Regions from separate parts of the Pantoea alfalfae genome, predicted to be linked through region 4. Evidence: predicted binding sites of a transcription regulator. Region 4 holds the regulator's gene; each other region holds the start of a gene.

Region 1 (3,210 bases), 750 kb from region 4:
AGACTCGGTGCTGGGCAGCGGCGATGTCCAGCTGGATATGATGACCCGCGAGGTACTCTACAAAGGCCAGCGCGAGCAGCTGACGGCGCGGGAATATGCCCTGCTCTACGCGCTGCTGGAGCGGCCAGGTGCGATCTTGTCGCGCGAACAGCTGGAAAACCGTATCTACGGCTGGGGCGATGAGGTCAGCAGCAATGCAGTAGATGTGCTGATCCACGGCATGCGTCGCAAGCTCGACAACGACGTGATCCGTAACGTGCGCGGGCTGGGCTGGCGGGTTCCGGCAATATGAAACCTTTCACCTTTATGCGGTCATTACGCAACAAACTTCTCTCTACGCTGCTGATCATTCATTTGCTGATGATAGGCGGCGTCACATGGTATTTCTTCAGCTGTTACGGCGATATGGTCGGCACAATGAAGGACGATCAGCTGGCGAAAATCGCTGATGCCTGGTCTACCAATAAACAGATGCCCGCCCTGATGCCGATGCTTATCGCGCCGGATAAAGCAAAGAGCGCCTTTGTAGTCCAGCTCTGGGACGATCAGGGCCAGTTGCGGGCCAGCTCATGGCCGGAGTTGCAGGCCCCGCTGCAAAATCAGCGCGGGTATCACGATGTGCATGTGGGTCAGTGCGACGACTGTGAATGGCGTATTTTTACCCGGCCCGGCATGCCCGGCAGCGAGATCAAAACCATCCAGGTGATGCACAACCTCAGCTACATGAAAGCCTCGATGGTTAAGCGGGCGCTGTCGGCGATCATTCCGATGATCCTGATGATGCCGCTGTCGCTGCTGGTGATCTGGCTGGTGGTGCGCAAGATCACCCGGGATCTGCAGGTCGCTTCACGTCAGATTGCGGCGCAGGAGACACATCATCCGCACAATGTTTCACCTGAGGGCTTACCGGATGAGATCCTGCCGCTGGTAGCCGCTTACAACTCGCTGCTGAGTAAGCTGCGTGACGCCTGGTCGTCGCAGCGTCAGTTCCTGGAAGATGCTGCCCATGAGCTGCGTACGCCGGTAACAGCGGTGACGTTACAGCTGGAAAACCTGCGTCAGCATATTCAGCCAGGCGAAGCGAGCCGTCAGTTCAGCCAGCTGGAAGCGGGCGTCACGCGCACCCGTCACCTGGTCACACAGTTACTCAATGTCTCACGCCAGGATGACCAGAGCGTGGTGTCCAGCGTGGAGCATATTGAACTGGAAGATCTGCTGAAAGAGAGCATTGAGCAGCTGATGGTGGTGGCGGACAAACGCGGCATTGATATCGGCTTTAATGGCTCCACGCAGTACCGTCTGCAGGCCAGCCGTTCTGAATTGCGCAGCCTGTTCGACAACCTGATTGGTAACGCTATGTTGCACACGCCGGAAGGCAGCCTGGTCGATGTGCTGCTGCATCGGGTGGCGGGCAAAACGGTGGTCGATATTGTCGATAACGGACCGGGCATGCCGGAATCCTTTATCGAACGCGCGTTCGACCGTTTTACCCGTTCGCCTGACGTTAAAGCCCAGGGCAGCGGGCTGGGACTCTCCATTGTGCGTAACGTCGCACAGAAACATCAGATCCACGTTGCCCTTACCAACTGCCTGACACCACAGGGTGCTGTTTGTGGTTTGCAGGTTCGCGTCACCCTTCCCTGATCCCGCCTGTTTGATCACGAACCAGACAACGTAAACGGTTGCCTGGTTCCGTTCGATCCACATCGTTATTGTGAAGTTCGTCACATTTTAGCTGAATTGTAATGCAACACTTTTTGACAAACGTGAGCAAAATCTATTTTCTATCGATCTGTTACAGGCACGCTACGCGGGCTGAAGAACGGGTTGTTATTCGCTGTGAAACCCTCATTCCCATCAAGGGACCGATTTCTCTCTGACTGCGTCTGGTGTGCGGCGGTCAAAAGCATGTGGCTGATAATAATGAAATATAAAACGTTGATAGCAGGTGCCGTGCTGGCATGTTCATTGAGTGGTGCTGCGCAGGCCGCTGAAAGCGATCCACAGTATGTCTCCGACTGGTGGCATCAGAGCGTGAACGTGGTAGGCAGCTACCACACGCGTTTCGGACCGCAATTTAATAACGACGTTTATCTGGAATATGAAGCGTTTGCGAAGAAAGAGTGGTTCGATTTCTACGGCTATCTGGACGTGCCTAACTTCTTCGGCGTGGGCAACAGCAATGCCAACGGCGTGTTCGACCACGGTTCACCGATGTTTATGGAGATTGAACCGCGCTTCTCTATCGATAAGCTAACCGGCACCAGCCTGGCCTTTGGCCCGTTCAAAGAGTGGTATTTCGCCAATAACTATATCTACGATATGGGCCGCAACAGCGACAACCGCCAGAATACCTGGTATATGGGTCTGGGCACCGATATCGATACGCACAGCGATGTCGGCCTGTCGCTGAACGTCTACGCCAAATATCAGTGGGAAAATTACGGCGCGGCAAACGAAAACAGCTGGGATGGCTATCGCTTCAAGGTGAAATACTTCGTGCCAATCACCACGCTGTGGGGCGGTAATCTGGGCTATGTGGGCTTCACCAACTTCGACTGGGGTTCTGACCTCAACGAGAAAGGCGGTTCATCACGCACCAGCAACTCTATCGCCTCCAGCCACATTCTGTCACTGGGTTACAATCACTGGCATATTTCTGCAGTGGCGCGTTACTTCCACAACGGCGGACAGTGGGCGGATGGTCAGGAGCTGAACTTCGGCAAAGGGCCATTTGAAGTGAAATCGACTGGCTGGGGTTACTACCTGGTAGCGGGTTATAACTTCTGATAATGATGACGGGCGGCTGAAAAAAACGCCCGTTGCACAGGAGAACTGGCCTGGGGCATTAACGCCTCCAGGCCAGCTCTCCTCCAGGCCAACTTTTGAGAGGCAGGTTTAGCCACTCAGTCCTGCATCTGAACGTCGTTTATTCCTGCGGCTTCTCAACGTTGATGCGCCATGGAATGTTGAACTTATCGATAAACATCGCGAATCCATTCGACCAGAATGTCTCCTGCCACTCAGTTGTCACCTTGCCGCCTGCCGACAGTTTCTCAAACCAGGCTTTACCCTTTTCGACATCAGTGGTGGAAAGGCTGACCGCATAACCGGCATGTTCAGACGCGGGCGGCTTCTCAGTATTGCCGTCGCTCAGCATCAGCTCACCGTCACCGATACGCAGCTGGGCATGCATGATCTTTTCTGGCG
Region 2 (3,210 bases), 590 kb from region 4:
CGGCGGTGGCGCGGGATGAAACCCAGATTCATACGCATATGTGTTACTGCGAGTTCAACGACATCATGGACGCCATCGCTGCGCTGGATGCTGATGTGATCACGATTGAAACCTCACGGTCTGACATGGACTTACTGGAGTCGTTCGAACACTTCGACTACCCGAATGAAATCGGCCCCGGCGTCTATGACATTCACTCGCCTAATGTCCCCAGCGTGGCGTGGATAGAGGCGCTGTTGCTGAAGGCGGCGAAACGGATTCCGGAAGCGCGTCTATGGGTAAACCCGGACTGCGGTCTGAAAACGCGTGGCTGGACGGAAACACGTCAGGCGCTGGCCAATATGGTGACGGCGGCAAAGAAACTGCGTGGTGAGACGGCGTAGGAATGGGACCGGATGGCAATAAACAGGGGCGCAGAAGCGCCCTGTTTATTTATTTTGATGCCACGCCATACTGCCTGAACCAGGCCAGCATCCGCTGCCAGCCATCATTGGCTGATTCAGCATGATAGCTTGCACGATAGTCAGCATTAAAGGCATGGCCCGCTTCGGGATAGACGATGATCTCGGCGGTTGCATTGGCGGCATGGAGTGCCTGACGCATCTGCTCGACGCTCTCCAGCGGGATACCCTCATCCTGGCCACCATACAAACCTAATACTGGCGCATTCAGGTCGACCGCAATATCAATAGGATGCTTCTGCTGCTTCAGCGTGCGCTCGCCGGTCAGTCGCCCATACCAGGCAACCGCGGCGCGTAGCTGTGGGTTATGCGCGGCGTAGAGCCAGCTGATGCGGCCACCCCAGCAAAAACCGGTGATGCCCATGCGACGGATATCGCCGCCGTTGCGTGCCGCCCAGTTAGCGGCATGATCGAGATCGGCCAGCACCTGGGTGTCAGGCACTTTGCTGACCAGCTCGCTGAACAGCGTCGGGATATCGTTATACTCAGTCGGGTCGCCTTCGCGGAAATAGAGCTCAGGCGCAATCGCCAGATAGCCTTCCAGCGCCAGACGGCGGCAGATGTCCCGGATGTGCTCATGGACACCAAAGATCTCCTGCACCACCAGCACCACAGGCAATGGGCCTTCCGCTGAGTGCGGTTTTGCAAAAAATGCCGGCATGTTTTCGCCCTGGCTGGGCACTGAGGTTTCACCTGAGTGAATGGCCGGGCTTTCGGTAATAATGGTGGTAGAGGCGGTGGGCTGCACGGCAGGGGCAAAGCCGCCCGTCGCCGGTTTTTGTGCCATATTGTCACTGGGTTTCATTATTCTCTCCGTGCAAGCATTTACGCAATCACGTAACTATAGCCTGGCCGTAAAGCGTCTGCGTCCAGGTGTCGGTTAACAGAATCAACAGCGAATAAAATCATCCACCTCTTTAACATTGCGCCGACCCTGACACAGCCTCGCTGAGGGCTATCCGGATGAATAAGACGTAATTATGTGATTAAAATCACATTTTATGTTCCGGGAAATGTAACTTTCATTTTCTTAAGTGAATTTTGTCACATATTTATCGGGCGTGCTGGCGTAGAGTGGCGCGCTACCTTCCCTTAACAGGAGTCTGAAAATGACACAGTCTGACGTTTTCCATCTTGGCCTGACAAAAGCCGATCTGCAGGGCGCGACCCTGGCGATTGTGCCGGGTGACCCGGAGCGTGTGAAGAAAATTGCCGGACTGATGGAAGATGCCACGCATCTCGCCTCACACCGTGAATTTACCTCCTGGCTGGCTAAACTTGATGGCAAGCCGGTCATTGTCTGCTCAACGGGCATCGGCGGTCCTTCTACATCGATTGCGGTCGAAGAGCTGGCGCAGCTTGGCGTGCGTACCTTCCTGCGAGTCGGTACCACAGGTGCTATCCAGCCACACATTAACGTCGGCGATGTGCTGGTGACCACCGCGTCCGTTCGCCTGGACGGAGCAAGCCTGCATTTTGCCCCGATGGAATTCCCGGCTGTCGCTGACTTCGCCTGCACCACCGCACTGGTTGCCGCCGCTGAAGCCTGTGGCGCGAAAACCCACATTGGCATCACCGCCTCTTCTGACACCTTCTATCCGGGCCAGGAGCGCTACGACACTGTTTCAGGCCGTGTCGTCAGTCGTTTCAAAGGATCGATGAAAGAGTGGCAGGAGATGGGCGTGCTTAACTATGAGATGGAATCTGCAACGCTGTTAACCATGTGCGCCAGCCAGGGTCTGCGGGCCGGCATGGTCGCGGGCGTGATTGTGAACCGTACTCAGAAAGAGATTCCGGATGCGGTCACCATGAAGCAGACAGAAAGTGACGCAGTGAAGATTGTGGTCGAAGCGGCGCGTCGTTTATTATAATGACCGCGTCGGGCAACAGGTTTTTTGTCCAGACTCAAAACCTGTTGCCGGTAGTTAACGGCGCGTAACATCAGTGAAACCTGAGAGTGTTTATGCGCAATACGATTCCTGTCCGACGTCCTGTCCCTGGCGCTAATCCTGCGGCAATCAATGCCCGTCTGGAACGCAGCGCCGAACGTTTTCGCGCCGCCATGCAGCAGGGTAACCACGCGCTGGCTGCTCAGTGCTGCGAAGAAGTCCTGCGCTCCATGCCCAATCAGATGCAGGTGCTGAGCGACTACGCGCTCTGCCTGCTGCGTCTGGGTCAGTACAATAAATCGTACAAAATCTACCAGAAGATTTATCAGTCACCGCCCGCTGTGCAGGCTACCGCCTCTGAAACCTGGCTGGATGGCTTAACCGAAGTGTGCGGCTGGCTGGGTAAAAAGGAAGAGGTGGCACGTTTTGGTCTGACATCGCTAATGCGCTCTGATGCGCGTTTCAGTCAGGGACAGCGTGCCGCGTTTCCTGCTCCGCAACCTGAGCCTGTCGATCTCAGCCAGCCACATCAGAATGTCATCGCCTTCTGCCTGTATGGCGATCAGCCACGCTATTGCGAAACGCTGATTAAAAATGTTGAGGTGGCGCCTGAGTTCTATCCCGGCTGGGTTTGCCGCATCTACCTTGATGACAGCGTGCCGCAGCATGTCTGGCAGCGCCTGGACCAGCCACATGTGCAACTGGTCGATATGTCTCACGAAAAAACGCTGTTTCCGACCCTGTGGCGCTTTCTGGTGCTCGACGATCCTGACGTGAAGCGTTTTATCGTGCGCGATGCCGACTCGCTGCTTTCAGAGCGCGAAGCGGCGGCGGTTAACGCCTGGCTGGCATCGCCTTAC
Region 3 (3,210 bases), 150 kb from region 4:
TTTTTCGGATCGTGCAGCGTCTCCGCCACATTACGGTTCTTCACCATCAAAGCGGCCGCGCCCCAGTTTGGAATGATGCGGTGATCCACATCCTGCGTGAATGAACCGGCTGCGACAGACGATGCCCAGGCATTGAAAAAGAAGCCAAGACCAAAGGAGAAGTGGGATGCCGGATCGCCCTCGCACGAATTCAGCTCGCCCAGCGTACGAAAGGCGCCCATGCCCTGGGTGGTGGGCGCATGGAACATGCGCGCAGCACCCGCACCGACGCCGACCCCGACCAGCCCGCCAATGATCAACGACTTAAACAAAATGATTAAAAACATGTTGTTGTACCTTGTTGTCGTTTTTACCCGCCCTATCCGCGACGCCGCATTGACCTGGCCTGACCGCCGCGCTATCGCAACAGCAGTGGAACGGACAAACGGCGGGCTGATGTGAACAGGTTCTGTTTTATGATGCCGCCGTGAACGTCACCTGTTCGGTGTCGAAAACGGTGACGCTGACGGTGATCTCCAGCGTGACGCTGAAGCTCCTCCGCTGGCGCGCCAGAAAGAAGAAGAGAAACTTCTCGGTTCTGACGCTCTCCTGCGCGCGCAGCACCCGGACATCCTGAGGTTCAATGCGCAGCAGAATTTTTTGCGTCGCGCGCAGGACCTGGTTCTGCACCCGACTCAGGGCATCGGCAAAGGCTTTCGCTTTGGTGTCGCCTTTGCCCTCGACCGTCACCTGGGTAACGTAGTGTTCTTTCATAATCAGCTGCCGTGCTTCTTGTTCCAGGCCTGCACCAGCCGCTCGCCTAACTCTTCTTTATCCATAAAGCCGAAGCCCAGCACCGTGGCACCTTCATTGATGGCAGTGACGCCTTCGTCGACAGAACGCATGCCATGTTTTGCTTTGTAGCCATATTTGTTCTGCGCGGTAATAGCACCCGCGCCACCGCTGCCGCAGAACGAGATGCCGAAATCAGCGTTCTCTGCCTTCATCACGTCACCCAGCTTCATGTCAGCGGCCACGCCTGGCACCACGACGGCGCGACCACCCGCTTTCTCGATGCCCGCGGCCACTTTCTGGCCCTTACCTAAACGATCGCCAATCACTACTGTTACCATGGTGTGTTCCTCTCTATTTGTTTGATCGCGCGACTTCAATATGCACTGACAGCAGCCAGGCCTCTTCGCGGGGGAGATTGCCAAACAGGTCGACAACCTGCTGCGCCAGCGCGACCGTTTCCGGCGGAATATCCTCAAACAACTCCGCTTCCACTTCCGGTAACGGCTCGCCGCTCAGCGAGCGTGACGCCATGGCTCCGACATGCGATTGCAGCATCTGCTGCTGGACCGCATTGGGCTGAATGCCATGCTGCTGATAGATCGCCGCAATCTGCGTCATTACGCTGTCAGCCAGCTGCTGCACTTTCTCCGGTGGCGCTTCATACACCGGGACGCCGTTATTGCTCACCTTGCTACTCCTGTTAAACCGGATAATTCGCGTTAGAAATAAATTAGCGGTCATCACCCCGGCTGTGGAGAGGCAACATTTCCAGCAGCAAGTGGAAATTGAAGTGAAGGTTGTGCGTCAGATCGCAGGCTGCATGCTTAGTGCGATCTGCGTCTCAAAATGCGCAAAATGATGGCGTTAGCTTCGCCAGGCGGTAATGTTGTGCGGCGACCAGACTGCCAGACGGTAGTTTACGGCGCGGTAATAAGCAGAAGTGATGGTAAAAACTGCCGGTCGGGCTGACCGGCGGTCGGATTAGCGGAATTTCTTATGGTTAGTATTACGGATGTCATCAAATTTAGCGGCTTCGCGCTTTGCGCCGTCCACGTTGTTAGCTTTCGCCAGCGTGCTGACCACATCAATCTGTGCGATGAGTGAGTCCAGGCCAGCGTGATAGTCTTTGATCTGCGCACTGTCAGCAGGCTGACCTTCCAGCTTATCGGGCGTCGACTTTTTGGCATCCTGCGCCGCGGCACGCATTTTGGTTAACGCCTGCTGCATCTCCTGCGCACTGTCCGTTTTCTTAACGATTTTCAGGTTCGCATTCAGCGTGTCCATATCCTGCTCCAGATCTGCCGCATAGAGACTGACGCTGGAGAACAACAGAGAAGCCGACAACATTGCAATCACATGCTTACGCATCATTACTTCCTTTTTATTGTGATGAAAAAAAAGCAGCCAACAGGCTGCTTCAGGAATTCATCTTTATTGTCCCGCTATCTTCATCTCAGGCAGTAACACCGAACCGCACTGGATATTACTGCGGGTTTCAATATCGTCACCGATGGTCACCATGTTGTGCCACATCTCTTTAAGATTGCCGGCAATAGTGACTTCGCTGACCGGGTACTGAATTACGCCATTCTCAACCCAGAAACCGGCTGCACCGCGTGAGTAGTCACCGGTAATGGCGCTGACGCCCTGGCCCATCAGTTCGGTCACCACTAACCCGGTACCCATCTGCTTCAGCAGGTCGTCAAAGCTGTGACCCTGACCCGCAATGCGCCAGTTATGAATACCACCAGCATGGCCGGTGCTGGTCAGACCCAGTTTACGGGCGGAATAGCTGGTCAACAGCCAGGTCTGCAATACGCCATCTTTGATGATGTCGCGCGCCTGAGTCCGCACCCCTTCACTGTCAAACGGCGTAGAGGCGAGCCCTTTCAGCAGGTGTGGCTGTTCACTGATAGTGAGCCACTCCGGCAGAATCTCCTGACCCATTGAATCCAGCAGGAAAGTCGATTTACGGTAAACGCTGCTGCCGCTGATCGCACCAACCAGATGACCAAACAAGCCAGTCGCCACTTCAGCGGCAAAAATCACCGGGGCTTTCATGGTCGGAAGTTTACGCGGGGCCAGACGGGAGAGCGTACGGCGCGCGCACTCTGCACCTACCCAATCCGGGCTTTTCAAATCTTCAAATGCACGGCCAATGGTATAGGCGTAGTCGCGCTCCATGTTGCCATCCTGCTCAGCGATAACGCAGCTGGAGAGCGAATGGCGGCTTGAGCAGTAGCTCTGCAACATTCCGTGGCTGTTGCCAAAGACTTTGATGCCGACGTGGCTGTTGAAACTACCGCCTTCGGTGTTGGTAATACGCTTGTCGGCCCGCAGTGACGCCTGTTCCGCCTGCGCGGCCAGTTCAATGGCACGATCAGCGTCAATTTCCCACGGATGGTAGAGATCCAGATCCGGCGCATCATAGGCCAG
Region 4 (3,210 bases):
TGAAGGATTGCATGGCGGTGTGGTGACAGCGCAGCACAACGTGGCGGAACAGGTCGATCTGCTGGTGGGCGTGGTACCGATTGTTAACCTGGAGTGGATTCAGAAGCTGGTACGCGACACTGGCGAGCGCGGTCATTCACGTGAAGCCGTAATGGATTCCGTGGTGCGCTCAATGGAAGATTACATCAACTACATCACACCGCAGTTTTCACGCACCCATATCAACTTTCAGCGCGTTCCAACCATCGATACCTCCAACCCGTTCGCAGCCCGCGCCATTCCGTCACTGGATGAGAGTTTTGTGGTGATCCACTTTCAGGCGCTGGAAGATATCGACTTCCCCTACCTGCTGGCAATGCTGCAGGGCTCGTTTATCTCGCACATCAATACGCTGGTGGTGCCCGGCGGCAAAATGGGTCTGGCGATGGAGTTGATCATGGGTCCGCTGGTGAAGCGGCTGATGGAAGGTAAGCGGATAGAGTAAGAGGTCAAAAGGGCCTTTCCAGACTAATGCCAATGCAGGATCAATCTGACAGCAGCGAAAATGCTTAACACGCAGGGAACCGGGTCAGAAAAGGAAAGCGTCCCGCGCCAGGGACGGCGCGGGACGAGCGGCCAGGGATTGGCTTAAGCGACTTTCCGATCTGACCCGGTTCCCAGCGCAGGCACAGTATCAACGCGGATTCCCTATGCAGGCACAATCTGACAGCGGACCGACACAAACCGCTCTGACCCTGTTCACAACGCAGGCACAATCTCAAAGCGGATTTCCGGACCAGGCACAGTCTTAAAGCAACCTGCATCAGATACTGGAAGTGAAGTTAGCAGGTCTGCAATAACCCCTGCGGCTACTAAAGTTCGATCACTTCATAGCTATGCGTAATGTTGACGCCTTTACCCAGCATGATGGCCACCGAGCAATATTTTTCAGCCGAAAGATCGACCGCGCGTGAGACCACTTTATCCTGGAGCGCTTTGCCACTCACGATAAAATGCAGGTTGATGTGCGTAAAGATTCGCGGCGCCTCTTCACGACGTTCTGAGGTCAGTTTTACTTCACAATCAGCCACATCGTTGCGGCCTTTTTGCAGAATTGATACCACGTCAATCGCGCTGCATCCACCTGCCGCCATCAGCACCATTTCCATTGGGCTGGGCGCTTTATCACCTGAATTGCCATCCATCAGTATCTGATGGCCGGATGAGGATTCTCCAAGGAATGTCAGCCCTTCTACCCATTTCACTCTTGCCTGCATGATTTTTGCTCCGGAATACGCTGTTTTGTCGCCAGAGTACGCTTTCGCCTGGTAAACAGCAATCCAGAGAAATCCGCCTGTAGCTGAAGCGAGACAACAGAAGACAGTCGGCAAAAGCTGTGCTACAAACAGTGCTGAAAATATTTTTCGTCACCCGATGGCGAAGCCGGGAAGAATGATGCGCACTGCGCCTGATGCGGCCCGAATAATTTCCTGAAAAGGAAACGCTTGAAGCTTTCACCGCCTGACAGGGAAAACTGCCCCCTGTATTTTGGGCACGATTACAACAGAGGATAATAGCGAATGGTTCTCGGCAAACCGCAAACAGACCCTACACTCGAATGGTTCCTGTCCCATTGCCATATTCACAAGTATCCATCCAAAAGTACGCTGATTCACCAAGGTGAAAAAGCAGAAACGCTTTACTACATCGTGAAAGGTTCCGTCGCGGTTCTGATTAAAGATGAAGAAGGCAAAGAGATGATTCTTTCCTACCTGAATCAGGGCGATTTTATTGGTGAGCTTGGCCTGTTCGAAGAAGGTCAGGAACGCAGCGCCTGGGTACGTGCGAAAAGCGCGTGCGAAGTGGCGGAGATTTCTTACAAGAAATTCCGTCAGTTGATCCAGGTTAACCCCGATATCCTGATGCGACTCTCATCGCAGATGGCGCGTCGCCTGCAGGTGACGTCTGAAAAAGTGGGTAACCTCGCTTTCCTCGACGTTACCGGCCGCATTGCACAGACTCTGCTTAACCTGGCGAAGCAGCCAGATGCCATGACGCATCCCGACGGCATGCAAATTAAAATCACTCGTCAGGAAATTGGTCAGATTGTGGGTTGTTCACGTGAAACCGTGGGCCGTATTTTGAAGATGCTGGAAGATCAGAACCTGATCTCCGCACACGGCAAAACCATCGTCGTTTACGGCACCCGCTAATTCCTGTCATCCACGGCGTGATGGCAACATCACGCCGTTATTGTTTGTGTTGGGCCGATGTGGCGTCGAATCATTTACCATCCTGAAGTCAATTATGCCTTGCGGCAAACGCTGGTGCTCTGTCTGCCGGTGGCGCTGGGCTGGCTGGCTGGCGACCTGCAAAAAGGTCTGCTGTTCTCATTAGTGCCCGCCTGCTGCAATATCGCCGGTCTCGATACGCCGCATAAACGCTTTTTCAAACGTCTGATTGTGGGCGGTAGCCTGTTTGCCCTCGGCAGCTTTCTGATCCAGTGGCTCACCCTGCATGCGATTCCACTGCCGCTGATCCTCTTCGCTATGCCTTTGCTGCTCGGCGTCACGGGTGAGATCAGCCCGCTGCATGGCCGTCTGCTGCCCGGCACCCTGATTGCCGCCATCTTTACCCTCAGCCTGATTGGCCGCATGCCCATCTATGTCCCCCCGCTGCTCTATATCGGCGGCACGCTGTGGTACGGGCTGTTTAACTGGTTCTGGTTCTGGCTGTGGAAAGAGCAGCCAATGCGCGAAAGCCTGAGCCTGATCTACCGCGAGCTGGCTAACTACTGCGACGCCAAATACACCCTGCTGACGCAGCTGACCGATCCGGAAAAGGCGCTGCCGCCACTGCTGGCCCGTCAGCAGAAAGTGGTCGATCTGATTAACACCTGTTATCAGCAGATGCATATGCTGTCGGCAAGCCGCGATCACAGCCATAAAAGGCTGACGCGCGCTTTCCAGGTGGCCCTCGATCTGCAGGAGCATATCTCGGTCAGCCTGCATCGGCCGGAAGAAGTCCAGAAGCTGGTGGAGCAAAGCCATGCTGAAGCGGTGATCCGCTGGAATGCCAAAACCATCTCGGCCCGGCTGCGGGTGCTGGCAGATAACATTCTTTATCACCAGTTACCCGACCGCTTTGCGATGGATAAACAGCTCGGCGCACTGGAGAAAATTGCCCATCAGCATCCCGATAATCCGGTGGGTAACTTCTGCCTTTATCACT

Evidence for each region. Region 4 encodes CRP, which controls carbon source genes, mostly activating them, when cyclic AMP is high. Its sites were predicted from a motif close to ATGTGANNNNNNTCACAT; they were not measured.
Region 1: a site for CRP is predicted at 1,713-1,730, ahead of K6R05_RS17100 (nucleoside-specific channel-forming protein Tsx). Genes of this name have one in related genera too.
Region 2: a site for CRP is predicted at 1,442-1,459, ahead of udp (uridine phosphorylase). Genes of this name have one in related genera too.
Region 3: a site for CRP is predicted at 1,602-1,619, ahead of K6R05_RS02805 (glycine dehydrogenase). Genes of this name have one in related genera too.

Annotation. Positions count from the first base shown of each region.
Region 1 is NZ_CP082292.1:3,653,657-3,656,866, forward strand. It holds gene K6R05_RS17090 (response regulator) at 1-292, shown strand, start outside; gene K6R05_RS17095 (sensor histidine kinase) at 289-1,644, shown strand; gene K6R05_RS17100 (nucleoside-specific channel-forming protein Tsx) at 1,924-2,790, shown strand; gene yjdN (VOC family metalloprotein YjdN) at 2,930-3,210, opposite strand, start outside.
Region 2 is NZ_CP082292.1:3,813,865-3,817,074, reverse strand. It holds gene metE (5-methyltetrahydropteroyltriglutamate--homocysteine S-methyltransferase) at 1-383, shown strand, start outside; gene K6R05_RS17805 (dienelactone hydrolase family protein) at 433-1,266, opposite strand; gene udp (uridine phosphorylase) at 1,571-2,332, shown strand; gene K6R05_RS17795 (tetratricopeptide repeat protein) at 2,425-3,210, shown strand, end outside.
Region 3 is NZ_CP082292.1:576,809-580,018, reverse strand. It holds gene K6R05_RS02820 (DUF4311 domain-containing protein) at 1-326, opposite strand, end outside; gene K6R05_RS02815 (DUF4312 family protein) at 454-753, opposite strand; gene K6R05_RS02810 (SFCGS family glycine-rich protein) at 756-1,112, opposite strand; gene K6R05_RS02805 (glycine dehydrogenase) at 1,126-1,461, opposite strand; gene cybC (cytochrome b562) at 1,756-2,142, opposite strand; gene pmbA (metalloprotease PmbA) at 2,206-3,210, opposite strand, start outside.
Region 4 is NZ_CP082292.1:430,105-433,314, reverse strand. It holds gene K6R05_RS02000 (phosphoribulokinase) at 1-484, shown strand, start outside; gene K6R05_RS01995 (OsmC family protein) at 852-1,256, opposite strand; gene crp (cAMP-activated global transcriptional regulator CRP) at 1,560-2,192, shown strand; gene K6R05_RS01985 (YccS/YhfK family putative transporter) at 2,250-3,210, shown strand, end outside.